2 linked regions of the Solwaraspora sp. WMMD1047 genome follow. The protein of the gene in region 2 interacts with the protein of the main gene of each other region in a pairwise test. Links are inferred from orthologs where the notes say so. Each region holds a gene or a part of one and is shown on either strand. Other genes may lie near its edges. The genes, in order: ung and O7627_RS08145.

Region 1 (3,314 bases), 860 kb from region 2 along the record:
AGAAGTTCGCCGTGCGCCCGGGCGTCAACCTTGCCGCGTTCGGCGCGCAGCGCGACGCCCTCGGCGGTGACCTCCGCCAGCGCGGCCGCCACCGCCGGGGTCGACGAATCAACCACGAGTACGAGCACGCCTGAACCCTAACCGGACGAGCCCGCGCACCCACCGTCACCCTTCCGGCCGGACGGCGTCCCGGCTTGCACCCCCGCAACCCGCCCGTGCCCGGACCCCAGCCTCCGCCCGCCCTCTCCCGCAGCCCGGCCACCACCCAGCCCGACCCACGTCCAAGCCCGACCCACGTCCAAGCCCGACCCACGTCCAAGCCCAACCCACCACCAGCCAGGCCCACGTCTCAACCCGGCCCACGTCTAACGACCCAGCCAGGCCCACGTCCAAGCCCAACCAGGGCCCAACCCGGCCCATGGCCAAGCCCGGCCGACGATCAAGCCCGACCTACGATCAGACCTGGTTCAGCCGTCGTCCCGCCCATGCACGAAGAAGCCGCCACAGGTCTCCCTAGCTCCACCTGGTCTCATTCATCGGAGCGCACCAGGCCACCGACGCGACGAAAAGGACATTTGTCACCAAAGTTTCTCAGCCAAGAAATATAACCGGATGGCAATATACAACCGAGTCATAATTATGACGCTCAGGCATATCGCACAACCGGATACTTCAAAATTTTGTGGGTGACTGAGAGTCGCCTGCTCGCCATTCTCGGCGAGAAACTGAAATTTCAGCGTGAGCTGCGCGAGTTGACCCAGCAGCAGCTCGCCGAGCTGGCCGGGGTGAGCCAGGCGGCCGTCGCCCGGGTCGAGCGCGGCGGCCGGTCAGCCAGCGTGCCGCTGCTGGAGCGGCTGTTCGCCGCGTTGGACACCCAACTCGCGATCAGCCTGGAGCCCCTGGACGCGCACCTTGATGCGGCACTCGCCAGGCTGGCCAGCCAACCTCTCGAGGAACGCCTGGCCGCCAGTGACCTGCACTCGGCGATGAAGCGCCTGGCCGAACTGCCCTATCTGCTGACCGGCGCCACCGCCGCCGTGCTGCAGGGCGTGCCACTGCCGGCCGAGGCCACCGACATCGCCATCCGGTGGGCCGATGCCGACCGTTTCACCGGCTGGCTCACCGAGGTCTTCGCGTACCGCTGGAATCCCCGGTGGGAGGACTTCGGCGGGCTGCCAATTGATCCCCGTGAGCCGGGCGAGCACCGGTGGCGGACCACGGTCGGCGAGCTCACCGCCACCATGTACGAGCAGCTCCCAGCCGCGATCCAGGTCCGCCACGGCGACCGGACCTATCCGGTCGTCCCGTTGCCGCTGATCGAACTCGCCGACCCGGTCGCCGCCGACCTGCTACGCCGGCACCGCCTCCGGCTGGCGGCCGACCCCGGCTCCCGTCCGGTCGCCACCCCGGCACCAGGCTGACCCGCCCGCGGTCGGACGGGTCGGACGGACGGGTCAGTGCGTTGAGAGATCCCAGTCGACCGTGGGCCGGCCGGCGTCGGCGAGGGCCTTGTTGGCAGCACTGAACGGGCGGCTGCCCAGGAAGCCGCGGGGGTTCATCGGGCTGGGGTGCCCGGCCTCCAGCACGACGTGGTCCGGATTGGTGATCAGCTCCCGCTTGCGCCGGGCGTAGCCGCCCCAGAGCAGGAACACCACCCGTTCGCGGCGCGCGTCGAGCGCCTTGATCGTCGCGTCGGTGAACGCCTCCCAGCCTTTGCCGGCGTGCGAGTTCGGAGTGGCCTGCCGGACCGTCAGCACGGCGTTGAGCAGCAGCACTCCCTGCCGCGCCCAGCGGGTCAGGTCGCCGCTGCGCGCCACCGGCACACCGACGTCGGCGGCCAGCTCCTTGAAGACGTTGCGCAGCGAGGGGGGCACCGCCACCCCGTCCCGGACGCTGAAGCTGAGCCCGTGCGCCTGGCCGGCCTTGTGGTACGGATCCTGGCCCAGGATCAGCACCCGGCAGTCCTCGGGCGGGCACAGCCGATACGCCGTGAACAGGTCCTCGACCGGTGGAAACACCGGGTGGGTGGCGTACTCGTCGGCCACGAAGGCGCCGAGTTCGGCGGTGCCGACCGGGTCCAGGTGCGGCCGCAGCACGGCACGCCACGATTCGGGCAGCAGGGCGGGCAGGTCGAGAGTCATGCGGAGAAACTAGCGAGCCGGTCTGACCAATCGCCGCCCACCGGCACCAACTCGACCACTCTCGTATCGTCGTCCCGACGGTCGATCCGGATCCGCAGGTGTGCGTCGGCCAACTGCTCCACCATCCCCTCGCCCCACTCGACGACGGTGACCGCCTCCTCGATCGAGGCGTCCAGGTCGAGGTCGTCGATCTCGGCCCGCGGGTCGGCGGCCCCTCCCAGCCGGTACGCGTCCGCGTGCACCAGCGGCACCCGCCCGCCCCGTGCCCCGTCCGGGCGGTGCACCCGGGCGATCACGAAGGTGGGCGAGGTGACCGCGCCGAGCACACCGAGCCCGGCCCCGATCCCCTGGGTCAGGGCGGTCTTCCCCGCGCCCAGCGGGCCGGTCAGCACCAGCAGGTCACCGCCGCGCAGCAGGCCGGCCAACCGTTCACCGAAGTCCCGGGTCTGCTCCACCGTGGACAGTTCACGCATCGGATTCACCCGACGAGTGTGGCGAGGGCGGGGTGAGTCTGTCCAGGAAGTCGAGCAGCGCGGCGTTCACCTGGTCGGCGTGTTCCAGCATCACCACATGTCCACTGTTGGCCACCTTGACGAACTCGGCGCCCGGCAGCCGGCGGACGATCTCCTCGGAGTGGCTGACCGGTGTGATCAGGTCCCGGTCGCCGACGACGACAAGCGTCGGGGTCTCCCGGAGCGCGGCCAGCGCCGGGTAACGGGCGTGCGTGTAGAGGGTACGCAGATAGCGGGCCACCGTCTCGGTGGAGGTGCGCGAGTTCATCTCCTCCACATAGGAGACCAGCGCCGGACTGGGGTTGCCCTCCCCGAAGCCGTACCGGCGGGTCAACAGCCAGGCCAGGTTCGCCGAGGCCCGACGGGCCCGGTCGATCACACCGCCGGAAAGCTTGGTGGCGCTGTTGACCACCGGCAGCAGCGGGGTGCCGGCCCGGGCGATGATCGCCGGCAGCCCGAACTTGGTCTCTCCGAGCATCCCGCCCGAGGTGGCCATCAGCACCGCCCCGGCCACCCGGTCGGTGAACAGTTCCGGGTACTGCTCGGCCAGCGCCATGATGGTCATCCCGCCCATCGAGTGGCCGACCAGGATCAGCGGCCCGGCCGGCACCGTCCGGTCGATCACCGCCCGCAGCGTCTCGCCGAGCGCGCGCAACTCGTA
Region 2 (3,134 bases):
GGATCGTTCCCCTCGTGAGCGACGCGACCGGCGTCGATCTTGATGCTATGGCCGTGTTCGACCATCCGACGCCGCAGGAGATGGCCGAAGGAGTCGTCAGCCTGCTGAAGTCCGCGTAGCACCCGCCGGTACATCACGGCCACTTGTCCAGCCCCGCCTGGCGCATCTCGTCCGCGCCGGGCGGGAAACGGTGCGCTGGACCGGCCGGCCACGGCCCGGACATGACGAAGGCCCCGATTCGGCGTCAACCGCCAGGTCAGGGCCTTGATCATTGGTACGCCGCGTAGGACTCGAACCTACAACCCGCGGATTAAGAGCCGGCGCTGACCGATGCTTCCTAGTCCCTGCGAGTCCAAAAGGTCCATATTATGCCCGGTCTCATCGCTCGACACTGCACACGTATACAGCAGAAGCCCCCCACGGCCATGTCCGTCCAAGGCGCCCGAGCACCCGCAGAGCACCCGAGCGCATCACGCTCCCTCGATGGCAAGCCCAAACTCAACCACGGCAGACGGGTCTCTCCGCCCGTCTGCTTCTGCGGCTCGGCCACCCGAACCGGATGTGCCGGATCTCGGCACATCCAGCTCTCTCCCGATGCGGTGACCGCTGCTGTCGACAGACGCCGACAGCCGTCGACCTCGAAGACGTCGAGGCACCGACGGCACCCGGTCGGCAAATCAAGTACCGATCGCCCCGATCAGCAGTTGTGAATCCATGGCTACAACAGCCGAGGGATCATCGACTCCCGCGGGCGCCGATCGGCGGTCATACTCAAGGCGAGAGCCGTCGCAGTATTACCGCTCTTCTTTGCGCCTCTCGTCTCCTGGCATGAGCTTCGCAGCCTCGGCCAATGCAAACTGCAAATCAGCCACAATATCGCCTACAATCTCGTCAAAGTTCTGGGACGCCATAGCGTTGCCTTGCGCCGGAAGCCAAAACAGATCCAGGCTACAATCTTCCCGCTTGAGTATGTCATCGACGCTAAAGCTTCGCCATCTACCGCCGACCAGATCCTCCGCCCAGGAGTCCTCCCGCTTCGAGCGATCCGCCGGCTCGTAAAGTTTCGTGAACTCCGTCAGGTCAGTGGCGCTCAGGCGATGACCCACTAGAGTGAACCGCTTGTCTGTGCGCAAATCGTATACCCACAAGCGCCCTCGCCTCGAGCCCTGACCAATCGACTTGTGATCAAAGAAAAGTACATTCGCGTTCACTCCTGCCGCATAGAAAATGCCAGCAGGAAGCCGCAGAAGCGTATGGACGTCGAATGTCTCGAGTAGCCGCCTTCTGATCGCGGAACCCGCTCCAAGGCCCGAGAGAACGCCATCAGGAACAACGATTGCGGCCCGGCCACCCTGCGACAGGCTCACCGCTACATGCTGAAGGAAATTCAGTTCCTTGTTCGAAGTCGAGACCCACAGGTCATCGCGCAGCACACGGCGGCGCTCATCGTCACCTTCTTTAGCCTTCGTGACAAGGGTTACGCTCGAGCGTTTTCCGAAAGGCGGGTTCGTGATGATAACGTCGTACAGTTCCTTCGGCGGGCCTGCAAGGCTATCTTGTGTTGCCACCGGCGGCTCGGCTGTTCCAGCGTTCGGACCGATGCCGTGAAGGAGAAGGTTCATGGCAGCAAGGCGCGTAACCTCACCTACCAGCTCCCCTCCCCGAATAGCGTGCAGACATAGGTGCTCTTCCTCCGCCGGCGTCAAATTCGGGTTGCGCATTCTGACATGACGAGCAGCCGAGATTAGGAAACCCCCGGTTCCGCATGCAGGGTCAAAGATTTTTTCGCCCGGCTTCGGGTCAATGCACTCAACAATAGCATCCACAACGGGTCGTGGCGTGAAGTACTGGCCGGCGCCACTCTTGGTATCTTGGGCGTTTTTTTCAAGCAAGCCCTCGTAAGCATCACCCTTTACATCTACATCAAGCGCACTCCAATGCCTAGCGTCGATAAGGTCCGCAACGAGCAGCCGTAGTTTATGCGGGTCCTTAATCTTATTCCGAGAGTCGCGGAAGATTAAGCCCAGCATCCCATCAGAGGCGCCTAGAGCCTTCAGGATTTCGCCGTAGTGTCGGTGGAGATCATCCCCTCGGCGTTCCACAAGGCTCGGCCAGTCCATACCGTTCGGTACAATATCAGCGCCGCCCGGAGCAGTGGCTGTTTCATGTGCCATCTTGAGAAAGAGCAAATATGTTAGCTGCTCGACGTAGTCAGGATAGGACAGGCCGTCGTCCCGTAGAATACTGCAATAGCTCCAAAGCTTCTGAACGATATCTCGGGCGTTACTCATCTACTCGTTCTTTCTATCAGAAAACTTGGTCGATCCAGGTATGCTCGGAATCTCGATAACCTTTCACCAAGTCCCTGACTGCTGCAGAATACTCGGCCTCTGGGGCACACAGTTTCCTGAGTTGGGCGATGACGGAGTCAAAAGCAGGCTCGTCTGATCCGTCGAGGAGCCAGCTATTATAGTAGCTTCTACCTAGAGAAATCAACTCCCGAACCCGATTCAGCGTTTCAAGACGCGCTTCTACGAGTTCCGTGTGATTAAGGTGGTAAATCTCAATAGACTTGCTCGCTCGCAATCTCTTTTCGCCCGTGAACCTCGGCTCCGGAACGCCATCCTCCCGGAAGTACAGAAGGGTCGGGTCCGTAGCTCGTATGGGGTCTAGCAACACAGGGCGTTCGACCGCAACATCGCCCTCCTCGAAGACACGATCCTCCGGGTTTAGAAGGGGGAAGTGCGTTTGCTTACCGCCTCTACTACCGCCCACACGGTCGACACGGGTTGAGTTACAAAAGGTACAGCAATAACGATAGTTGCGAAAATCGAAGGCAAGCCACCAGTAACCTTCATGTTCCGCGCTTTCCTCGACCTTGCTCTTCGGCCGAAAGTGATCAACTGCAGCATCAGACCGCACGTCGCGAGTTTCGCAATACCAACACTTGCCCGCGCTCGCGCCCGCCAACTGATGTTTTACTTCTGCCCAGAGACTCGCGTGCTTGGCCAGAACCTTCTTGCGATCGTCGCTTGTCGTCGCAGCACGCACGTCAAGAAGCGCCGCCGCAGCCTTTTTCTTCCATGACAGCTCCACCCGCTGCTCAAGCCTGACTAGATCAATGAAGATCACGG

What was found.
Region 1: the proteins of O7627_RS08145 (region 2) and ung interact in binary tests that used the Escherichia coli proteins (3 or more experiments, as listed by UniProt). The link is inferred for Solwaraspora sp. WMMD1047 from one-to-one orthologs.

Annotation. Positions count from the first base shown.
Region 1 is NZ_JARUBL010000001.1:876,767-880,080, reverse strand. Bases 299-3,297 are described here. They hold ung (uracil-DNA glycosylase), read right to left. Parts: upstream 2,142-3,297; coding sequence 1,455-2,141; downstream 299-1,454. Other genes in these bases: O7627_RS04155 (alpha/beta hydrolase), read right to left, coding at 2,607-3,297; tsaE (tRNA (adenosine(37)-N6)-threonylcarbamoyltransferase complex ATPase subunit type 1 TsaE), read right to left, coding at 2,138-2,614; O7627_RS04170 (helix-turn-helix transcriptional regulator), read left to right, coding at 687-1,421. Outside these bases: tRNA (adenosine(37)-N6)-threonylcarbamoyltransferase complex dimerization subunit type 1 TsaB, read right to left, coding at 1-128; more of O7627_RS04155, read right to left, coding at 3,298-3,314. UniProt on the Escherichia coli protein: Excises uracil residues from the DNA which can arise as a result of misincorporation of dUMP residues by DNA polymerase or due to deamination of cytosine.
Region 2 is NZ_JARUBL010000001.1:1,734,487-1,737,620, reverse strand. What follows is about bases 44-2,862. They hold O7627_RS08145 (class I SAM-dependent DNA methyltransferase), read right to left. Parts: upstream 2,292-2,862; coding sequence 795-2,291; downstream 44-794. Other genes in these bases: O7627_RS08140 (hypothetical protein), read right to left, coding at 2,308-2,862; O7627_RS08150 (acyl carrier protein), read left to right, coding at 44-119. Also shown: more of O7627_RS08150, read left to right, coding at 1-43; more of O7627_RS08140, read right to left, coding at 2,863-3,132; O7627_RS08135 (ATP-binding protein), read right to left, coding at 3,129-3,134. UniProt on the Escherichia coli protein: The subtype gamma methyltransferase (M) subunit of a type I restriction enzyme. The M and S subunits together form a methyltransferase (MTase) that methylates A-2 on the top and A-3 on the bottom strand of the sequence 5'-AACN(6)GTGC-3'.